4 regions of the Acidovorax sp. GW835-FHT14B10 genome follow, and region 1 is predicted to be linked to each of the others. Evidence: predicted binding sites of a transcription regulator. Region 1 holds the regulator's gene; each other region holds the start of a gene.

What was found. Region 1 encodes sigma-54, which starts transcription at its own class of promoters, with help from an activator protein. Its sites were predicted from a motif close to TGGCANGNAANCTGCTTT; they were not measured.
Region 2: glnA (type I glutamate--ammonia ligase) is a predicted target of sigma-54. The motif match lies at 3,630-3,647, and genes of this name have one in related genera.
Region 3: AC1Q5S_RS05340 (PEP-CTERM sorting domain-containing protein) is a predicted target of sigma-54. The motif match lies at 1,616-1,633, and genes of this name have one in related genera.
Region 4: AC1Q5S_RS03525 (pilin) is a predicted target of sigma-54. The motif match lies at 2,333-2,350, and genes of this name have one in related genera.

Annotation. Positions count from the first base shown of each region.
Region 1 covers NZ_JBXAGC010000012.1:13,757-19,236, forward strand. Annotated here, with positions in the region: gene AC1Q5S_RS10915 (thiol:disulfide interchange protein DsbA/DsbL) at 1-536, shown strand, start outside; gene lptA (lipopolysaccharide transport periplasmic protein LptA) at 634-1,281, shown strand; gene lptB (LPS export ABC transporter ATP-binding protein) at 1,293-2,060, shown strand; gene AC1Q5S_RS10930 (RNA polymerase factor sigma-54) at 2,060-3,649, shown strand; gene AC1Q5S_RS10935 (acyl-CoA thioesterase) at 3,725-4,153, shown strand; gene AC1Q5S_RS10940 (THUMP domain-containing class I SAM-dependent RNA methyltransferase) at 4,340-5,480, shown strand, end outside.
Region 2 covers NZ_JBXAGC010000009.1:139,779-145,258, reverse strand. Annotated here, with positions in the region: gene AC1Q5S_RS09335 (polysaccharide deacetylase family protein) at 1-641, shown strand, start outside; gene AC1Q5S_RS09330 (sterol desaturase family protein) at 705-1,739, shown strand; gene AC1Q5S_RS09325 (EI24 domain-containing protein) at 1,787-2,704, shown strand; gene AC1Q5S_RS09320 (competence/damage-inducible protein A) at 2,701-3,525, shown strand; gene glnA (type I glutamate--ammonia ligase) at 3,693-5,108, shown strand; gene AC1Q5S_RS09310 (hypothetical protein) at 5,319-5,480, shown strand, end outside.
Region 3 covers NZ_JBXAGC010000004.1:146,278-151,757, reverse strand. Annotated here, with positions in the region: gene AC1Q5S_RS05345 (shikimate kinase) at 65-616, shown strand; gene AC1Q5S_RS05340 (PEP-CTERM sorting domain-containing protein) at 794-1,564, opposite strand; gene metH (methionine synthase) at 1,887-4,676, opposite strand; S-adenosyl-L-homocysteine riboswitch at 4,655-4,753, opposite strand; gene AC1Q5S_RS05330 (PACE efflux transporter) at 4,785-5,216, opposite strand; gene AC1Q5S_RS05325 (LysR family transcriptional regulator) at 5,347-5,480, shown strand, end outside.
Region 4 covers NZ_JBXAGC010000003.1:27,336-32,815, reverse strand. Annotated here, with positions in the region: gene AC1Q5S_RS03535 (hypothetical protein) at 1-518, opposite strand, end outside; gene AC1Q5S_RS03530 (glycosyltransferase family 2 protein) at 515-1,696, opposite strand; gene AC1Q5S_RS03525 (pilin) at 1,784-2,266, opposite strand; gene AC1Q5S_RS03520 (MBL fold metallo-hydrolase) at 2,731-3,522, opposite strand; gene AC1Q5S_RS03515 (FHA domain-containing protein) at 3,623-4,279, opposite strand; gene AC1Q5S_RS03510 (Stp1/IreP family PP2C-type Ser/Thr phosphatase) at 4,323-5,111, opposite strand.

The sequences.
Region 1 (5,480 bases):
CCAGGCTCGCCAAGCCCCTGGCGCCGGATGCGCCCGCCGGCAAGGTCGATGTGATCGAGTTCTTCTGGTACAGCTGCCCGCACTGCAACTCCTTTGAGCCCGCGCTCGATGCCTGGGTCAAGGCAGCCCCCAAGGATCTCAGCATCCGTCGCATTCCCGTGGCTTTCAATGCCAGCTTCGTACCCCAGCAAAAGCTGTATTTCGCGCTCGAAGGCATGGGCAAGCTCGACACCTTGCACGCCAAGGTGTTCCGCGCCATCCACGTCGAAAAACTCAAGCTGGCCAAGGACGAGGACATCTTCGCCTGGGTGGCCCAGCAGGGGGTGGACGCAGCCAAGTTCAAGGAGGTCTACACCTCCTTCACGGTGTCCAGCCAGGTGCGCCGCGCCTCGGCGCTGCAGGAGGGCTATGGCGTGGAAGGCGTTCCTTCGATGGGCGTGGCCGGCCGGTTCTATACCGATGGCACCATGGCCGGCAGCATGCAGACCGTGCTGCAGGTGGTGGAGTATCTGGCGGGCGTGGCGCGCAAGGGTTGATGCCACATTTGCCCCCGTTCGAGAGGCCCGCGTTTGCGGGCTTTTTCATGGGCGCCAGCGCTGTGCGTGGCTACAATGAACGCAAGATTTGTGCCTCATGAAAAAAAGATACCTCCCGATCCTGCTGCTCTCGGCCCTGGCCTGCGCCCCTGGCGTGGGCCATGCCGAAAAGGCCGACCGCAACAAGCCCATGAACATCGAGTCCGATGCGCTGCGCCACGATGAGCTCAAGCAGACCAGCGTGTTCACGGGCCGGGTGGTCATGACCAAGGGCACCATCGTGCTGCGCGGTGCGCAACTGGATGTGCGCCAGGATGCCGATGGCTACCAGTACGGCGTGGTGACGGCCGAACCCGGCAAGCGCGCATTCTTCCGGCAAAAGCGCGACACCGTGGCCGGTGCCCCGGACGAGTTCATCGAGGGCGAGGGTGAGGTCATCGAGTACGACGGCCGTGCCGACAATGTGCGCTTCATCACCCGTGCCGAAATGCGCCGCTACCGGGAATCGGTGGTGACCGATCAGCTCTCGGGCGCCGTCATCGTCTACAACAACCTCACCGACGTGTTCACTGTCGATGGCCAGAAGAAATCGGCCAACAGTGCAGCGGGTGAAGCGCCGGCCCCCGGCGGGCGCGTGCGCGCCGTGTTGTCGCCCAAGGAGCAGCCTCCTGCCGCTGCCCCAGCCCCTGCGGCCAGCGGGCCGGTGCTGCGCCCCAGCAACACCCTCGGCGGCGCAAGCAAGTGAGTGCAGCGACCGTGAACACAAGCCCTGACACCCAGGCGGGCAGCCGCCTGGAAGTCGCGCACCTCGAAAAGTCCTATGGCAGCCGCAAGGTCGTCAAGGATGTGTCGCTGGTCGTGCAAAAGGGCGAGGTAGTGGGGTTGCTCGGTCCCAATGGCGCGGGCAAGACCACTTCGTTCTACATGATCGTGGGCCTGGTGCGCTGCGATGGCGGTGACATCCGCATCGATGGCCACTCGGTGGCGGACATGCCCATCCACCGGCGCTCGCGTCTGGGGCTGTCCTATCTGCCGCAAGAGGCGTCGATTTTTCGCAAGCTGAACGTCGAGGAAAACGTGCGCGCCGTGCTGGAGCTACAGCGGGGCGACGACGGCAAGCCGCTCGCCAGGAAGGAGATCGAAGCACGCCTCACCGCCTTGCTGCAGGAGTTGCGCGTGGACCATCTGCGCGAATCGCCGGCCCTGGCCCTGTCGGGCGGCGAGCGCCGCCGGGTCGAAATCGCCCGCGCGCTGGCCACCCAGCCGCGCTTCATTCTGCTCGACGAGCCCTTCGCCGGCATCGACCCGATTGCCGTCATCGAGATCCAGCGCATCATCGGTTTCCTGAAGGCCCGTGGCATCGGTGTGCTGATCACCGACCACAATGTGCGCGAAACGCTGGGCATCTGCGACCACGCCTTCATCATCAGCGACGGCCGCGTTCTGGCGCAGGGCACGCCCTCCGAGATCGTTGACAACGCCGAAGTACGCCGGGTCTATCTCGGCGAGCACTTCAGAATGTGATGAAACCCGGTCTCTCGCTGCGCGTTTCGCAGCACCTGTCGCTCACACCCCAGTTGCAGCAATCCATCCGGCTGTTGCAGCTGTCCACGCTGGAGCTGTCGCAGGAAGTCGAGCAGATGCTCGACGAGAACCCTTTTCTGGAGCGCACGGCCGAGGAAGCGCCACGCGAGGAGTTCGGCCTGGACGCCGCCGACACGCCCGCGCAGGCCGACGACTACAGCGCCGACGATGCTCTGTTTTCAGGGGTTGCCAGCACAGGCAACACAAGCGTTGAAAACCCAAATGATGCTGAGCCGGCCAGCGCCGGTGCGGACGAGCCCGACTGGAGCGGCGACGGCACGGTGGAAATGGCGCCCAATGACGCCGAATGGGGCGGCGATGCGCCCGCCCGCAACCGCAACGACGCCGAAGGCGACGAGGCCGACGCCACCGAGCTGGCCCGCTCGCACGAATCACTGACGGCCTTCTTGCACCGCCAGGCGCTGGCGCTGCGCCTGTCCGAAGTGGACCGCGCCGCGCTGCGCTTTCTCATCGAATCGCTCAACGACGACGGCTACCTCGAAGAACCGCTCGAAGAGTTGGCCATCGGCCTGGCCGGGCCGGACGATCTGGAGCAGATCGAAGAACTGGTGCACCGTTTCACCGTGGCCCAGCGCCTGCTGCAAAGCCTGGAGCCCGTGGGCGTGGGCGCGCGCGGCCTGGCCGAGTGCCTGACCTTGCAGCTCAAGGCCCTGGCCGCCGACGAAGACAGCGAGATCGATCCTGCGACCGTGCAGACCGCGTTGCGCGTGTGCCAGCAGCCGCTGGAGATGCTGGCCCGCCGCGATATCCGCCGCCTGACGCAGGCGTGCGGCGATGGCGAAGAGCGCACGCGCGCCGCCATGGCGCTGATCGCCCGCCTGGAGCCGCGCCCGGGCCGCCGCTTTGCCGATGTGGAGCGCAACATCATCGTGCCCGACGTCATCGTGCGCAAATCCGGGCGCGCCAACGGGCGCGATGGCCAGCACAACTTCATCGTGCAGCTCAACCCCGACGTGATGCCCCGCCTGCGCGTGCACGACATCTACGCCGGCGCCCTGCGCGGCCACAAGGGTGGCGAGGGCCACCAGGGCATGCAGCAGCGCCTGCAGGAGGCGCGCTGGTTCATCAAGAACATCCAGCAGCGCTTCGACACCATCCTGCGCGTCTCGCGCGCCATCGTCGAGCGGCAAAAGAACTTCTTCACCCACGGCGAGCTGGCCATGCGCCCGCTGGTGCTGCGCGACATTGCCGACGAGCTGGGGCTGCACGAATCCACCATCAGCCGCGTGACCACCGCCAAATACATGGCGACGCCGATCGGTACCTACGAGCTCAAGTATTTCTTTGGCTCGGGCCTGGGCACCGAAACCGGCGGCAACGCATCGAGCACGGCGGTGCGCGCGCTGATCAAGCAGTTCGTGGCGGCCGAAAGCCCCGCCAAGCCGCTGTCCGACAGCCAGATCGCCGAGATGCTCAAGGAGCAGGGCATCGAGTGCGCGCGCCGCACGGTGGCCAAGTACCGCGAGGCGCTCAAGATCGCACCGGCCAATCTGCGCAAGGCGCTGTAGCCTTCTTTGGGGCGCGTGCCTGCCACAGCGTGCCCTGTTTGCTGTTTTTTCTCCCGTCACCCCGCTTTCCACGCCATGGCCCGTATCGTCTTCGACCTTCCCGCGCATTTCGGCTTTGCCACCGAACTGCAGATCTACATCAGCCACGTGAACCAGGGCGGGCACCTCGACAATGCGCAGCTGCTGAGCCTGGTATCCGAGGCGCGTGTGCGCTTTTTCCAGTCGCTGGGTTTCCCCGAGGCCGATGTGGGTGGCCTGTCCATCGTGGTGGGTGACATCGTGGCGCAGTACCGGTCTGAAGGTTTCCATGGTGAAACCATGCGCGTCGAGATGACTCCGGTGGATTTCAACCGCTATGGTTTCGATCTGGTCTTTCGCATGACCGAGAAAACCCAGGGCCGCGAAGTGGCGCGCGGCAAGACCGGTATCGTTTTCATCGGCAAGACCGACCGCAAGGTGGCACCGATTCCCGAATCCATCCGCCAGCTGCTGCTGCAGGCCTGAGAGGCTGAGAGTCTTTCATCCATGCCCGCCTTGCACGCCAAAACACACCGGCTCGTCGTTGCAAATACTCGCCATAGCCCGAGCTATGGCTGCGTTTTGCGCCTAGATCCGGCGCGTTTTGACATGCCTTGCAGACACGGCCGAAAAACTCTCAGCCTCTGAGCGCGTATCCTTTCGGCCAGTCTTATGAACCAACTCCAACTTTTTCTGCCCTGCGCCGCCGGCGTCGAGGGCTACCTGGCCGACGAGGTGCACGCCATCACCGGCCTTACCGGGCAAGACCTGCTGGTCGGCCGGGGCGGCGTGCTGCTGCGCGCTTCGTGGCGCGATGCGCTGCTGCTCAACCTGCACAGCCGCCTGGCCCAGCGCGTGCTGGTGCAACTGGCGCACCGACCCTACCGTTCCGAGAGCGACCTCTATGGCATGGCCAGCGACGTGGCCTGGGAGATCTGGTTCACCACGCGCCAGACCTTCAAGGTCGAGGTGACGGCGCAGCACAGCCCGCTGCAAAGCCTGAACTTCGCGGGCCTCAAGGTCAAGGACGCCGTGGCCGACCGGTTCCGCGCCAAGAGCGGCGTGCGCCCCGACGTGAACACGCAGTGGCCCGACGTGCGCATCCACCTGCACCTGACCACCGACGAGGCCACGATCTACATCGACACCTCGGGCGAGCCGCTGTTCAAGCGCGGCTGGCGCGAGGACAAGGGCGACGCCCCGCTGAAGGAAACCCTGGCCGCCGCCATGATCGCCGCCAGCGGCTGGGACCCGCTGGGCGACAACCCCCAGCCCCTGTACGACCCCTGCTGCGGCAGTGGCACCATCGTGGTCGAGGCGGCCCAGATCGCCTGCCGCATCCCGGCCGGCATGCTGCGGCGCTTTGCGTTCGAGAAACTGCTGCCGTTCCAGGCCCATGTCTGGACTGCTATTAAAAACGAAGCTGAAGGCACCATACAGAAAAGCGCTGTACCCATTTTTGGTAGTGATGTTGCCTTCCGCATGGTCGATTTTTCCCAGCGCAACGCCGAGCGCGCGGGTGTGGCCGATGCCGTGCAGCTGCGCGGTGGCGATGCCCTGCAGCGCATGCCGCCCTGCGAGCAGCCCGGCGTGATGCTGCTCAACCCGCCCTATGGCGAACGCATCGCCGCCGCCGGCACGGCGGGCCGCAACGCCAGCGAGCGCGCGGCCGACCGCGCCCAGGGCCTGGCCGTGGGCCGCGAAGAGGCGCACACCGACGATGGCGGCGAGTTCTTCAGCCAGCTGGCCGCGCACTGGAAGAAGAACTACGCCGGCTGGCAGGCCTGGATGCTCACGCCCGACCTCAAGCTGC
Region 2 (5,480 bases), on a different contig from region 1:
AACGCCAGCAGGTAAAGGCGACCTTTTTTGCCGCGCAGGAACCCACCAGGCAGGGTGATGGCAGTCTCGGATCGCACTGGGCGGCATGGTGGCGCGCCCGGGGGGGCGAAGGCCACGCCTTTGCTTCCCACACCTGGAACCACGTTTACTGGCGTGCCGATCTGGGCGATGCGGCCGCACCGGCCTTCCGCGTGCGACCCTCGGCCGGTCCGCGCCAGGGACAGGAGTTCACCATGGGGGCGCCAGAGTATTGCGAAGAGCTTGCCCGTGCCGCGGATCGGCTGCAGGCCCTCACGGGCCAGAAGCCACTGCCCCTGTTTCGGGCGCCGGGTGGCAAGACATCGCCCCAGCTGCTCGCCAGCGCCAAGGCGTGCGGCTACACCCATGTGGGCTGGTCGCCGGCGGGGTTTCTGGGGGATGAGTTGCCCAGCGAAAAATTCAGCAATGAAGCACTGCTGCGCAAGGCCCTGCAAGGCATACGCAGTGGAGACATCCTGATGGCGCATCTGGGCATCTGGTCACGCAAGGACGCTTGGGCCCCTGCCGTGCTGGAGCCCTTGATTGCGGGCCTGAAGGCGAAGGGTTTTTGTTTTCACACCTTGCGGGAGCACCCGGATTACGCGCCCGGGCAGGTGCGCTGACCTGGGCGCTGTCGCAGCATTCGCTCAGCACCATGCGCAGAACAACTACAGAGGGGTGAAATGATGGAGTGGTGGGCGGATGTCTTCGATGGGGTGCAGCAGGGCTTGTTCGAGTCCATGCTGCAGCCTTTGCTCTTTGCGTTCGGACTGGGCAATCTGCTGGAAAACGGGTACGAGGCCACGGGCTGGCTGCTGGTGGGCCTGCTTCAGCTCGTGGTCATCGTGGCGGTATTCGGTCCCTTGCAGCGCTGGCGTCCTGTGGAGCCCATCACCGACCGGGCGACCATTCGTACCGACATGCTCTACACCTTGCTGCACCGGTTGGGCCTGTTTCGGGTTTTTCTGTTTTTTGTGATGACCCCGTTGACGGACATGCTGTTTGGCTCGCTTCGGGTGGTCGGTCTCAGCACGCTGCAGCTCGATGGCCTGTGGCCCGGGGTGACGGACATGCCATGGGTCAGTCTGCTGCTTTATCTGGTGGTTTTCGACTTCGTGGACTACTGGCTGCACCGGGGTCAGCACCATTTCGAGTGGTGGTGGCGGTTGCACTCCCTGCACCATGCGCAGCGCCAGATGACCATGTGGAGCGACAACCGCAACCACCTGCTCGACGACGTGCTCCGAGACACGCTTCTCGTGATCGTCGCACAGGCCATCGGTGTCGCGCCGGGGCAATTCATCGCCATCGTGGCGATCACGCAGCTCAGCGAGAGTTTCCAGCACGCCAACCTGCGCATCTGGTTTGGCCGCTGGGGTGAACGGCTGTGGATCAGTCCCCGGTTTCATCGTCGGCACCACGCCATTGGTTTTGGTCACGAAACCATCCCTGTGTTGCCGCCATCCACCCCACGGGCCGACACGGCCCAAGGTCAGCTGTCGCCCGCAGTGCGCAAGGACGTGTTGGGCGGACATAACTTCGGCGTACTGCTGCCCTGGTGGGACCTGTTGTTTGGTACGGCCGATTTCGATCTCCGATACGACCCCACGGGCGTCAGGGACCAGGTGGAGCCCGGTCCGCAGGGTCGCCTGCGTGACTACGGCAGTGGTTTCTGGTCACAGCAATGGCGCGGCCTGCTGCGGCTGCTCGGAAAGGCCTGAATCCGCGTTCAGACCGCCGGATGAACCGATTTTTGGGCAGTCAAGGTATGCTTGCCAACATGGGACTCCTGGTCGATTCTTTCTGGCGCGCGGCAGTGTATTGCCTGCGCCCCCGTGTGATCCTGCTGTCGATGGTGCCATTGCTGCTGATCGGGGTTGTGGGCGGCGCCTTGGGCTATTTCTATTGGGATGGCGCGGTACGGGGCATGCGTACATTGCTGGAGTCTTCGGCGCTGCTGGCAACCCTCTGGGGCTGGCTGCATGCCTGGGGCATCGGCGACGTGACTGCGGTGATGGCGCCGCTCCTGGTGATTCTGGTCGCCACGCCGGTGCTGGTCATGATCTCTCTGCTGGCGGTCGCCCTGCTGACGACGCCCGCCCTGGTCATCCTGGTCGCACAGCGTCGGTTTCCCCATCTTGAGCGCAAGAAGGGCGGCTCTTTCTGGGCCAGTGCCATGTGGTCCATGGGCTCCACCGTGTTGGCGCTGATTGCCCTGGTGGTGTCGGTGCCGCTGTGGCTGGTGCCGCCCTTGGTGCTCGTGCTGCCGCCGCTGATCTGGGGTTGGCTGACCTACCGCGTCATGGCGTTCGATGCCTTGGCCGAGCATGCCAGCAAGGAAGAGCGGCGGGAGATTCTGCGCAGCCACCGAGCCCGCCTGCTGGGAATAGGTGTGTTGACCGGCTATCTGGGCGCAGCGCCCAGCCTCGTATGGGCGTCGGGAGTGGTTTTTGCTGCTGCATTTTTCATACTGGTGCCGCTGGCAATCTGGATCTACACACTCGTTTTTGCCTTCTCGTCCCTGTGGTTTGCCCACTATTGCCTTGCCGCTTTGGAGCACCTGCGATCTGAGGGCAGTGCGCCATCGCCTCCGGCGGCGTCTGGCGACGATCGGGCTGCACTGGCCATTGCCGCCACGCCGGATGCACCCCCCGACACCTTCATTTCGGAGCACAAATTGCCATGAGTTCGCATATCGGTCTGATCATCGTGGGTGACGAAATTCTTTCCGGCAAGCGTGCCGACAAGCACATGCCCAAGGTGATCGAGTTGCTGTCTGCGCGCGGGCTGGCCTTGTCCTATGCCGACTATGTGGGCGACAGCCCCGAGCGCATCACCAGCACCTTGCGGCGTGCGTTCTCCACGGCCGATATCGTTTTCTCGTGCGGCGGCATCGGTGCCACGCCCGATGACCACACGCGCCAGTGCGCGGCGCGGGCGCTGGGTGTTGGGCTGGTGCTGCACCCGCAGGCCGAGGTCCTGATCCGGGAGCGCATGCAAGACACCGCACGCGAGCAGGGCGTGCCCTACGAGGCAGACCAGCCAGACAACGTGCAGCGCCTCAACATGGGCGTGTTCCCGGAGGGCGCGCGCATCGTGCCCAACCCCTACAACAAGATTCCAGGATTCAGCTGCCATGGACCCGGCGGTGGGGCCGTGCATTTTGTGCCAGGCTTTCCGGTGATGGCGTGGCCCATGATCGAATGGGTGCTGGACCACGAATACCCGCATCTTTTCCATCGGTCCCCCCAGACCGAGCGGTCCGTCATTGTCTTTGGCGCCATGGAAGCGGCGTTGACGCCGCTGATGGAGCGCATCGAGCAGGGGCACCCCGGAATCCGGGTCTTCAGCCTGCCCAGCGTCGATCATCCACAATATGGGCGCCACATAGAATTGGGCGTGAAGGGGCCTGCCACAGCGGTTCCCGCCGCTTGGGTGGACTTGCAAGCAGAATTGCACAATGTTGGTGCAAATTTCGGCCCCGAATTGGTGCGAAATTTGCGTTGAGCGTATTGCGAATGCTGATGTGCACATTTTTGGTGATGCTGCGTGCCGAGGATTCTTTGGTTTTACCCTGAATGCTCCGTCCGAGTGCAGGCATCGCATTGGCCTGGCACGCAAACTGCTTTTCGTTTGGCAGATTTTTTAACAAGCGCTTTACCCAGGAGAACCTGATGGCCAAGACCGTTGCAGACGTGATGAAGCTGGTGAAGGAAAACGAAGTCAAATTCGTGGATTTCCGCTTTACCGATACCCGTGGCAAGCAGCACCACACCACGGTGCCCGTCTCGCATTTTGACGAAGACAAGTTCGTTTCGGGCCATGCCTTTGATGGCTCTTCGATTGCCGGATGGAAGGGCATCGAAGCCTCCGACATGCAGCTGATTCCTGACCCGAATTCGGCCAACATCGATCCGTTTTTCGAAGAAACGACGCTGATTCTGACCTGCGACGTGATCGAGCCCAGCGATGGCAAGTCGTATGACCGCGACCCCCGTTCGGTTGCCAAGCGCGCCGAAGCCTATCTCAAGGCCTCTGGCCTGGGCGATACCGCATTCTTTGGTCCCGAACCCGAATTCTTCATTTTCGATGGCGTGCGTTGGAGCACCGAACCCAACCATACCTTCTACGAAATCGAAGAGTACGAAGCACCCTGGAACACCGGCTCCAAGCTCGAAGGCGGCAACCGCGGCCACCGTCCCACCCTCAAGGGCGGTTACTTCCCTGTGCCTCCCGTCGACAGCACGCAGGACATGCGTGCCGAGATGTCGCTGATTCTCGAATCCCTGGGCATTCCTGTCGAAGTGTTTCACCACGAAGTGGCGGGTGCCGGCCAGAACGAAATCGGCACGCGTTTCAGCACCCTGGTCGAGCGCGCTGACTGGACCATGCTGCAAAAGTATGTGATCCACAACGTGGCCAACGCCTATGGCAAGACCGCCACCTTCATGCCCAAGCCCTACCATGGTGACAACGGCTCCGGCATGCACGTGCACCAGTCGGTCTGGAAGGATGGCAAGAACCTGTTTGCGGGCGACGGCTACGCCGGTCTGTCGGACTTCGCGCTGTACTACATCGGTGGCATCATCAAGCACGCCCGTGCGCTGAACGCCATCACCAACCCCGGCACCAACAGCTACAAGCGCCTGGTGCCGCACTTCGAAGCGCCGGTGAAGCTGGCCTACTCGGCCAAGAACCGTTCCGCCTCGATCCGCATTCCTTACGTGGCCAACCCCAAGGGCCGCCGCGTGGAAGCCCGCTTCCCCGATCCACTGATGAACCCCTACCTGGGCTTTGCTGCCCTGCTGATGGCGGGTCTGGACGGCGTGGAAAACAAGATCCATCCCGGCGAAGCTGCCACCAAGGATCTGTACCATCTGCCTCCCGAAGAGGACAAGCTGGTGCCCACCGTGTGCCACAGCCTCGACCAGGCGCTGGAGGCGCTGGACAAGGATCGCGGCTTCCTGACCAAGGGTGGCGTGTTTTCTGACAGCATGATCGACGCCTACATTGACCTGAAGATGGGCGAAGTCACGCGTTTTCGCATGGCAGTTCATCCGGTCGAGTACGACATGTACTACTCGCTGTAATCGCCTGCCCGCAGGCCATTGCATCCCAAGGCGGCGCGAGCCGCCTTTTTTCTTGGGGCGGGCATGCAAGAGGGCATGAGCGGGAGCCCTGCTTTCATCGGTGGCATCTTTCCACAATAGCCCGTGGGTCAGCGGGTGGTGAATTGGCGATGTATTGTGATTAGGGGATACTCAACAGCACACCCCTGCATTGCATGTGCGAGAGACCTCATGAATAAATCGCTCACTATCCTCCTGGCTTTTGCCGCCATGGCGCCCGCGGCCTGGGCTCAAGACCGCATCTACCGTTGCGGCAATGAATACACCAACAACGCCGCCCAGGCCAAGGAGCGCGGCTGCAAGCTGGTCGAGGGTGGCAATGTGACGGTGGTG
Region 3 (5,480 bases), on a different contig from region 1:
GTCCGGCTCCCACAGCCTTACACTCTGCCTGCCTTTGGACAGGCACGAAGACAGGACACCATTTATGCAGATTCGCTGCGCACTGGTCGGCATGCCCGGCTCGGGCAAATCCACCGTCGGCCGGCAGCTGGCCCACCGGGCCGGGGTGCCCTTCATCGACCTGGATCACCGGCTGGAGCGGACCATCGGTACCACCATCCGCCACTTCTTCGAGGTGGAGGGCGAAGCGCGATTTCGCGACCTCGAATCACAGCTGCTGGCCGAGGTGGCGCAGCTGCCCGGCGGCCTGGTGCTGTCCACCGGCGGCGGCGCCGTGCTGCGCCCCGAAAACCGCGAGGTGCTGCGCCAGTTTGGCAACGTGCTGTATTTGCGTGCATCGCCCGAAGAAATCTACAAGCGCGTGAAGCACGACAAGACACGCCCGCTGCTGCAGGGTGGCAACCCCCTGGAGAAGTTGCGCGAACTCTATGCCCAGCGCGACCCCCTGTACCGCGAAACCGCGCACTACGTGATCGAGACGGGGCGCCCCTCGGTGAGCACCCTGGTCAACAGGGTGATGATGCAGCTGGAGATGGCGCAAGGCGCCGCCGCTGCGCCCCCGGCTGCGCAGGCCTGATGGAAGATTGGCGGCGCCCACCCTGCCCTGTGCGGAGGCGCCAAGACACGAGGATGGCCTGGCCGGGGCTGACAGCCACCGACAGCGTAGCCTCTCGCTGGAGCGCCGCCAGCAGGACACAAAAAAGGGGCCGAAGCCCCCTGTGCATGATCGGCGTACTGCGGCGACCCCGGGCCCTCAGTCTTGCTTGCTCTTGCGGCGCGATACTGCCACCGCACCCGCCAGGGCCAGACCCAGCAGGGCCAGGGAGCCGGGCTCGGGCACCGTGATCGACTCCACTTTCACCGCCATGTCCTGGAAGTCATTGTCGGTGCCATCTTCAAACGCAAAAATCCAGTTGGTCGACGTGCCACCCTGGAACGCCAGAAAATCGGTGGCTCCGCCCAGGTTCATGCTGTCAATGGAATAGGCGGTTTTTCCAGCACCCGTCGCGAAATAGAAGCCGAAACTGGTGGGATTGATCAGTGCGTTAGAAAACAGGCCGCAATTGACCTGTGTACCACACTGGCTCTGGAAGGTGGGGCCAGCGGAAATGATCATCTGGCCGTTGCCGATCCCGATACCCACGGCACTTTGCTGCAGGGTGGTTGAACCACCCACCGCACCGCCAAAGAACAGGTCAACGGTGTAAATGTTGCTGGTATCGGTACCAAACCACATACCGAATTTTTGGCTGCTGGCGCCACTGGTCTGTTCGATGATCAGTGTGGGGATCATGGTGGCCGAACTGGTGGCAGAGCCCCACAGGCCTGCCGCGCTCTGGTCGTTGGCCGCGCTTACTGCGCCGGCGCCAAACACGTTATCCAAGACAGTTTGCAGCGATTGCTCGCCCGCCGCAGTCGCCCCGAGGGCCACAGGACGCACGTTGGTGTTGACAATCGGCACCGCATGAGCGGTTGCAGATAGGAGCATGCCTGCGACGATAGCTGCTGCGGTTTTGAATTCCATGGTGTGACCCCCTCTGTAAGTAGTCGCTGAAAACTGCGACCTCGACTTACAAAAGCACACACCATGCCACTCAGAAAAATCAACAACTTACGTTGCTTCACGGCCCGGATTGTCAAAATATTCGACACAATTCGCTACACGCCCCAGGTGCCGGGGCGTCCGCCGGGGTGCATCGAACCGGTATGCCCGCACTGTCCTTCAAAACCCAGCCCTGCGGACAACCCAAAGCCCCCCCCCCGCACGCAAGGTCTTCGGTTCTCAGGCGAGGACACTTGCACTGTATCGGCGAGCGCTTTCCGCGCTTTATTTCAGCGCCAGAGCATCACAGATTGGGCGCCAGCAGCTTGGCCAGCACCGCCTCGTCCATGCCCCGGCGCTCGGCCATGTCGTGCAGCTGGTCTTCGCCGATCCTGCCCACGTTGAAATACACGGCATCGGGGTGGCCGATGTAGAAGCCGCTCACGCTGGCGGCGGGCGTCATGGCCAGGCTTTCGGTGAGGTCCATGCCGATGTCCTCGCACTGCAGCTGCCGGAACAGGGCGGTCTTGGCGCTGTGGTCGGGGCAGGCGGGGTAACCGGGCGCGGGGCGGATGCCGTGGTACTTCTCGGCAATCATGTCCTCGTTGCTCAACGCCTCATCGCTGGCATAGCCCCACAGGTCGGTGCGCACGCGCTGGTGCAGGCATTCGGCAAAGGCCTCGGCCAGGCGGTCGGCCAGGCTCTTGAACAGGATGGCCGAGTAGTCGTCCAGCGCGTCGATGAAGGCCTTTTCCTTCTTCTCGATTCCCAGGCCCGCCGTCACCGCGAACAGGCCCGCATAGTCGGCAATGCCGCTGCTCTTGGGCGCCACGAAGTCGGCCAGGCAGCGGCTGGGCCGGGTCACGCCGTCGATCACATGCTTTTCGGTCTGCTGGCGCAGGCCGTACCAGGTCATGGCGACTTCGGTGCGGGTGTCGTCGGTGTAGAACTCGATGTCGTCATCGTTCACGCTGTTGGCGGGCAGCAGGGCCATCACGCCACTGGCGGTGAGCCAGCGGCCTTCGATGATCTTCTTGAGCATGGCCTGGCCGTCGGCAAACACGCGCGTGGCCTCCACGCCCACCACCTCGTCGGTCAGGATGGCGGGGTACGGGCCGGCCAGGTCCCAGGTCTGGAAGAACGGGCCCCAGTCGATGTATTTCGCCAGTTCGGCCAGGTCGAAGTTCTGGAACACCCGGCGGCCGAGGGCGCGCGGCACGGCGGGCTGGTAGGCCTGCCAGTCGATCGGCGTCTTGTTGGCGCGGGCCTTGGCCAGGGGCCACAGCGGCACCTGCTTCTTGTTGGCGTGCTGGGTGCGCACCTTGTCGTAGTCGGCGTTGACTTCCTGCACATAGCTCTCGACGCCGTCACCGAGCAGGCTTTGCGCCACGCTCACGCTGCGCGAGGCGTCGGGCACATAGACCACGGGGCCCTCGTAGTGCGGCGCGATCTTGACGGCCGTGTGCACGCGCGAGCAGGTGGCGCCGCCGATCAGCAGCGGAATTTTCTTGATGCGGAAATGCTCGTCCTTCTGCATCTCGCCGGCCACGTACTGCATTTCTTCGAGGCTGGGCGTGATCAGGCCCGACAGGCCCACGATGTCGGCGCCCTCGACCTTGGCGCGCGCCAGAATCTCGTGGCAGGGCACCATCACGCCCATGTTCACCACCTCGAAGTTGTTGCACTGCAGCACCACGGTGACGATGTTCTTGCCGATGTCGTGCACATCGCCCTTCACCGTGGCGATGACGATCTTGCCCTTGCTGCGCACGTCGCGGCCCGCAGCCTCGTCCTGGCGCTTTTCTTCCTCGATGTAGGGGATGAGGTGGGCCACCGCGAGCTTCATCACGCGCGCGCTTTTCACCACCTGGGGCAGGAACATCTTGCCCGCGCCGAACAGATCGCCCACGATGTTCATGCCGTCCATCAGCGGCCCTTCGATCACATGCAGCGGGCGGCCGCCCCTGGCCAGGATCTGCTGGTAGGCTTCTTCGGTGTCTTCGGTGATGAAGTCGGTGATGCCATGCACCAGCGCGTGGCTCAGGCGCTCGCCCACGGTCTTCGGATGCTCGGGCGTGCCGCGCCATTCGAGCTTCTTGCTCTCGTCCTTGGCGCCGCTCTTGGCGGTTTCGGCAACCTCGACCAGGCGTTCGCCGGCATCCGGGCGGCGGTTGAGCACCACGTCCTCCACGCGCTCGCGCAGCGTGGGTTCCAGATCGTCATAGACGCCCACCATGCCCGCGTTGACGATGCCCATGTCCATGCCGGCCTGGATCGCGTGGTACAGGAACACGGTGTGGATGGCTTCGCGCACCGGGTCGTTGCCGCGGAAGCTGAAGCTCACGTTGGACACGCCGCCCGACACCTTGGCGCCGGGCAGGTGCTGCTTGATCCAGCGCGTGGCCTCGATGAAATCGACCGCGTAGTTGTTGTGTTCCTCGATGCCGGTGGCCACGGCGAAGATGTTGGGGTCAAAAATGATGTCTTCGGGCGCAAAGCCCACCTCGTCCACCAGGATGCGGTAGGCGCGCTCGCAGATCTCGATCTTGCGCGCGTAGGTGTCGGCCTGGCCCTGCTCGTCGAAGGCCATGACCACGGCAGCGGCGCCGTAGCGCTTGACGAGCCGGGCCTCGTGCTTGAACTTCTCCACGCCCTCTTTCATGCTGATCGAGTTCACGATGCCCTTGCCCTGGATGCAGCGCAACCCGGCCTCGATCACCTCCCACTTGGAGCTGTCCACCATGATGGGCACGCGCGCGATGTCGGGCTCGGACGCGATCAGCTGCAGAAAGCGCACCATGGCCGCCTTGCTGTCGAGCATGGCCTCGTCCATGTTGATGTCGATGACCTGGGCGCCGTTTTCCACCTGCTGGCGCGCCACGGCCAGGGCCTCTTCGTACTGGCCATTCAGGATCATGCGGGCAAACGCCTTGGAGCCCGTGACGTTGGTGCGCTCGCCGATGTTGACGAACAGCGTGCCCTCGCCGATGGAGACAGGCTCCAGGCCGGACAGCTTCATGGGGGGAACGGAAATTTCAGACATGCGACTCACCTGTGCAGGAACAGCAGAAAAACAGGTGAGCGTCGTTGCGATGGGGCATGCGGTGCATGCGGCGCCCAAGCCTGACGGCCCCACCGGTGGTGGCAGCCGCTGCAACGCTCCTTGGGCGAGGCTGGATTTTAAGGGCGAACGCCCCGGCGCTCAGATGGCCGCAGGCTGCGCCGATGCCGGCAGCCCGAACACCCGGTCGAACCCCCAGTTGAAGACAAAGGTGTAGCAAAGAAAGAAAACGATGAGCGCCAGGTCCATCACGAAGGCCTGCCACAGGCTCACGTTGAACCACCAGGCAAACAGCGGCACCAGCGTGAACACCAGACCGCCCTCGAAGCCGATGGCATGGGCAATGCGGCGGCGCACGCTGCGCCCGCGCACGGCCTGGCGCGATTCCCAGCGCTCGAAGGCCCAGTTGAACAGCAGGTTCCAGACCACCGCCACCGCCGAGGCGGCCACCGATGCCACGCTGGAGTGCGCAGCACTCTGGCCCGTGAGCACTGCCAGCCCCCAGGTTGCCACGGCAATGGCGATGAGCTCGTACAAAGTCACATACAGCACGCGGCGGCGCACGCCCTGCAGGCCGGGGGCGGCGGGGGACGAGGAAACGGACAGGGTCACGGGTGCATGCACGGTCATGGCGGCACTTTATGTACGAATCACTGATATATAAAGTCAGCTTATTTCAGATTTATTGACAGATTGGCAGGCCATGGCCTTTTCTTCCGACAGCGTGCAGGTGTTTCTGGCGGTGCTCGACCGAGGCTCGTTTTCGGCCGCCGCGCGGGCGCTGTCGCGGGTGCCCTCGGCCGTGAGCATGACCATCGCCCACCTGGAGGCCGAGCT
Region 4 (5,480 bases), on a different contig from region 1:
CGGTCACTGTCCAGCGTCTCCAAGGCCCAAGCGAAGGCCCACACAAATGGAATGGCGGCCAGCAAGTCGTTGGAAGTGGAGTCAAACAGTGACAACACCAATACCGACATGAAGGCCAACACCACCGCCAGCATACGCATAAAGGCGTCGAACCACTGATACCCCGGCATGCATGTGCGGGCGATCATCCATACTGGTGGTACAGCCAGCCAGCTCAAAGTGGCCAGCACCACGCCAGACCACGCCCCCGACAACCCACTTGCCGACAGCTTGTAGACCGGCCAATACAAGTAAGGAAACTGGTAGGACTGGTAGGAAGCCGCCAGAAAATCAAGGTCAAATCGAGGGTGCCCGGCCGTCCAGCCTAAATAAATATGGTGATTCAAGGCATCCCAGCTGATACCGATTTCACCCAAAAATAGCGGTATGGATATGAAAGCCATCCATGCCAAAACTCCTACGAAGGGCAATTCCCAACGCAACAGACGGGAAGGCATCTCGCGCTCGGTGAACGTCATTGGCTTACCTGGCGGTTAGGCGATAACCAACAGGAATGCAGAGCCCCGGCAAACAAGGTTGAGGTGGCAACCTGCGCCCCCAGAATCATGAGCGTGACCGCCGGAATCGCACTTCGCATCGTCGCTCCGGGGTCCATGACGCCAAATCCCTGAGACCGCCAGTCCAGCACCAGTGAAACCGACCATGCCAAACCGACAAAGACCAAGAGCAAGCCTAAAATCAGGCCGGTTTCCAGCTTGAGGTAGGGGTCAAGTCGTTGCAACCAGCGCTGAGGTGGCACAACGCCAGACAAAATTCCCATCCATTTGGTCAGTACCGCGAGTTGCACCATCTGGGCTCCGAGCACGGTGGCTGCGGCCATGTACAAGAGCGAATGGATATCAAGGCCTATCAATTTCAGGTTCAACGGACCGTGTTGCAACAGCACGAAACCGAACGCACCACATGCCAGCAATGTCAGGCCAGGGTACAAAAAAAGCCAGCGTGGGCAAAACAACAGCAAGAACCGCAGATGACGCCAGCCATCGCGCCAGGTGCGCAGGTGGGGGGGGCGGTCGCGCCCATCGGGGCGCAAGGTGGTGGGCACTTCTTCAATGCGCAAGCCCGCCAGCGCTGCCTTGGCGATCATCTCACTGGCGAACTCCATGCCCGGGGTAACCAGACCCAAACGCAAAATGGACTCACGCGAAAAGCCGCGCAGGCCGCAATGAAAGTCACCTATTTTTGTACGGAAAAACAAACGGCCGATGAAGCTCAGTACAGGGTTGCCAAGGTAGCGGTGCAGTGCCGGCATGGCGCCAGGTTCAATGCCACCTTGAAATCGGTTGCCCATAACGAGATCGGCGCCTGCACGCAGCCGCTCAATATAGCCGTCCAAACGGGAGAAATCGTAGCTGCAATCCGCGTCGCCCATGATGACGTAACGGCCACGCGCAGCTTCGATACCAACCATCAAGGCGGCGCCGTAACCTCTGGTAGGCACGCGAACTACCCGGGCACCTGCCGTTTCAGCGATGTCAACTGAACCGTCGATCGAGCCATTATCGGCCACCAGCACTTCTCCCTGAATGCCGCTTTCTTCCATATAAGCATGGGCAGCCTTGACGCAGGCAGCCACAGTTTTTGCCTCATTCAGGCAAGGCATTAGCACCGTCAATTCAAGCAGTGACTCGGTCATTTCAAGGGCGTGCAGTAAAGCTTTGAAAAAAGGAAAGTCAAAGAAAAACGAGCGGCCTAAGCCGCTCGTTTTTCAGTCTATGCAGTATTAACCGCGGCAGGAGCCCGGCAGGAACTTGGCCAGAATTGGATTGGTGGCACCTGGGCCACACTTCCAACCACCAACCACTGTGCCTTGCGTATAGGTAGTGATGGCCGCGCCTGTAGCGTCGGTGGGTGTCAAATCAAGAGTCTTCCCATCAATATTAGCATCACCGAAACCCTGCGCTTTCACGGTGATTTTTCCTACCCCGTTTGTCTCGATAGACGCTACGTACTTGGAAGTCGCAGACGTGGATTCACAACCCCAAGAATTTCCCGCCACAGTCGTTAGTGAACCAGTCTGGTATACCTCGGAAATGGTTGTGCGGCAGGCGGAAGCGGCCAAAACCACTTCAGACAGCTTGGCGCGCTTGGTGTAGTCCTGGTAAGCAGGCAGAGCCACAGCAGCCAAGATACCGATGATCGCAACCACGATCATCAATTCGATCAGGGTAAAACCCTTTTGTGCCATATGCATGGAACGCTTCATAAAAACTCCTTGGAGGTCAAACGCAATGAAAAACCTGCAGAAGAATTCTCCAGGTTCACGGTTTTAGGAGCAGCTTTCGTGCCAGACGTTGGTTGCAACAAGACGTGTCACAGTTTGGCACGTTGCGAGTGCATTCTCCAAGGTTTGCCCAGCCACCCCCGCTTGAGCGGAGTGATTGTGACAATTTTGTCGCATCGAATGTGTCGCAAAGTGCGTCTTTGTCTTACACATTAAGTCGTCGCTTGGGCCTTTGCCAAAAATGTCTCGCTTGCGCTGGAGAACCCAAGCGCCGGGGCTAGTTCTTTTTTAGCGAGGGGCCCACCCAATCTGCACCCATGGCCCGACGTTGCCCGCATGGGCGCCGGCCCTTTGTGCAATGCTGGGGGAGTAAACGCTTATCTGTACACAAATAGGCCTCAAGCCCTTATGCAGCAGGCGCTAGCAGTCATCAAAATCGGTGCCGCTTACACCTCAAACTCCTGCCCCGCCTGTAGCCACGCAATGTCATGCGGGGCCTGGCCGCCGGGCTGCGTGATGGCGTCGAAGTGGCGGAGCTCTTCGACGATCAATCGCGTTTCCGACGGCTTGGTGTGCGTGATGTAGATGGGGCACGGTTTGCCGGGCTGCAGTTGCGCCAGTTCTTGCGCCAGGGTGTGGGGTGCCAGGTGCAGACTGCGCTGCGCCAGGGCGCTTTCGGTGTTGCTGAACGCGGTTTCTATGACCAGCATGGCCACGGGCAGCTGGTTGATGCGCTGCCAGAAGGCCGGGTTGGGGCCGGTGTCGCCGCTGAACGCCCACCAGCCGGTGCGGCCGCGCACGGCGTAGCCCACGGCGGGAACGGTGTGGATGGCGGGCAGTACCTCGATATCGAGGCCGGCGATCTGCAGCATCTGTCCGGTGTGCAGCGCCTGGTACGCAAGAAAAGGATTGGCTGCGTTGGGTATGCGGCTGAAATCGGGCCAGATGGTGTTGTTGAAAATGTGGGCCTGCAGTGCGGCGATGGTGGCGGACAGGGCGTGCACCCGCACCGGCGTGCTGCGCAGGGACGACACGGCGTCCAGCATCAGGGGCAGGGCGGCCACATGGTCGAGGTGCGCATGCGTGAGCAGTACATGGTCGATCTGACGCATTTCTTCCAGGGTGAGGTCGCCCACGCCGGTGCCCGCATCAATGAGAATGCGCCCGTCGATCAAAAACGAGGTGGTACGACAACCTTGGGCAATGGCGCCCGAGCAGCCCAACACGCGAACCTTCATGCCACCGCCTTACTCTGGGTTGCAATGGGCTGAGCCGCCCAGTCTGCGTTCCACGCAAATATGGGCGCAGAGCTGGAAAGCCAGCCACACGCCCGAAGCCTCACGCCAGCTCGAACTGCATCTCGGTGCCTGCGAGTGTGATCCGGTCGCCATGCTTGAGGGACAGGGGGTTGGCGCCGATGGCGGTACCGTTGACCAGGGGCATGTCGGGGCCTTCGACATGCGCCAGCACATGGCCCTGGTGGCGCTTGGTAATGGAGGCCACGGCCACGCCAGGTTTGCCGATGGTGGTGACCACTTTCTGCAGGACCACCTCGCGCCCGGCAGCCGCGCCCGACATCACGCGAATGACCGCCGAGGGCTGCGTGGCCGCCGCCGGGGTGGGCGCAACTGCGGGGCGGGGAACGGCACCCAGCGCGGGTGCCATGCCTGGCTTGAAGAGCATGGTTTTTTCGAAATTTTCGCCCTCGACCTCCTGAAGCAAGCGGATCCTGTATTTGCCGACTTCAATGACGTCACCGTTGCGCAGTTCCTGGCGCTTGACGGCCTTGGCATTGACATAGGTGCCGTTGGTGCTGCCCAGGTCTTCGATTTCCACACCGCCATCGGTCATGTGGATGACGGCGTGCTCGCCGCTGACGGCCAGGTTGTCGATCACGATGTCGTTGTACGGGCGCCGACCCAGCGTGGTCTGCTCCTTGGTCAATTCGACTTCCTTGATGACGACGCTGTCGATCGAAACGATCATTCTGGGCATGATCCACTCCTGCGGTGTTGGGTTGTTGTGGGGTCGAGCGGCATCATGCGGCCCGGATCAATCGGGACATGAAGCCGCGTTTCTTGCCGCCCGCCGCCATGTGTGCAAGCAGCACGCTGATGTTGTCGCGCCCTCCATAGGCATTGGCGGTGTCAATGAGCAGCGTGGCTTTTTCTGCGAGTGGCAGGGGGGTGCGCACCATTTCTGCCAGATCGGCATCGGAAACCATGTCGGTCAGGCCGTCCGAGCACATGAGGAACAAATCGTCCGGGGCCACCTGGAACTCGTTCACTTCCATCTGCACATGGGGCTCTACGCCCAGCGCTCGCGTGACGAGGTTGCGGCTGCCGGATGCGGCGGCCTGCTGGGGCGTGAGAAAGCCGGCGTCCACCTGTTCCTGCAGCCACGAGTGGTCGCGCGTGATTTGCTGCAACACGCCGCCGCGCAGGCGGTAACAGCGCGAGTCGCCGATGTGCCCCAGGATGAGCCGGGTATCCCGAAAAATGCCCACGACCAGCGTGGTGCCCATGCCGGCATACAGGGGGTTGGAAAGGGAGGCGCCCAACACGGCATGGTTGGCGTTCTCGACGCAGATTTCAAGCGCCCTTCGTACATCGGCAACCGGTGCATTCTTGCCGGCCTGAGCCAGCCAGCGCGCCATTTCGGTGCGAATGAACGTGGTGGCCATGGCGCTGGCCACTTCACCCGCGTTGTAGCCGCCCATGCCGTCCGCCAGAATTGCGAGGCGCGCATCGCGGTCGAAGGCCACTGCATCTTCGTTGTTGTTGCGCACCCGTCCGCAGTCGGTGCGGGCAAAAAATTCATAGGTCATGGAGGTTGCCGCGTGCGTCGTCAGGCAGCCGAATCCGGTGGGAGCACCGAATTCCGGACAGGGGCAAGTTCCATCACCGGTGTCTGGAAAGCCGCCATGTCTGGCCCATTTGCATCGCGCCCCGCATCATAGACGAGTGTTTCGTCTGGCAGTGCCATGGTGGCAAGAGCAGGGACCATGCCTGGGTACATGGATGGCGATGGCTTTGCATGGTCAAAAACGGCTCTCGGTCGTGCGGTGGTGCACGGAGCTAAAAGCAATTTCTGCGCCCGTGTCGGCCTGGGCATCGCCAAGGGGCAATTGGACCTTGTTGGCAGGGGGCGGCGCTCCATGCCGTCCTTTTTTTCCGCCGGGGCGGGGAGCAGGGTG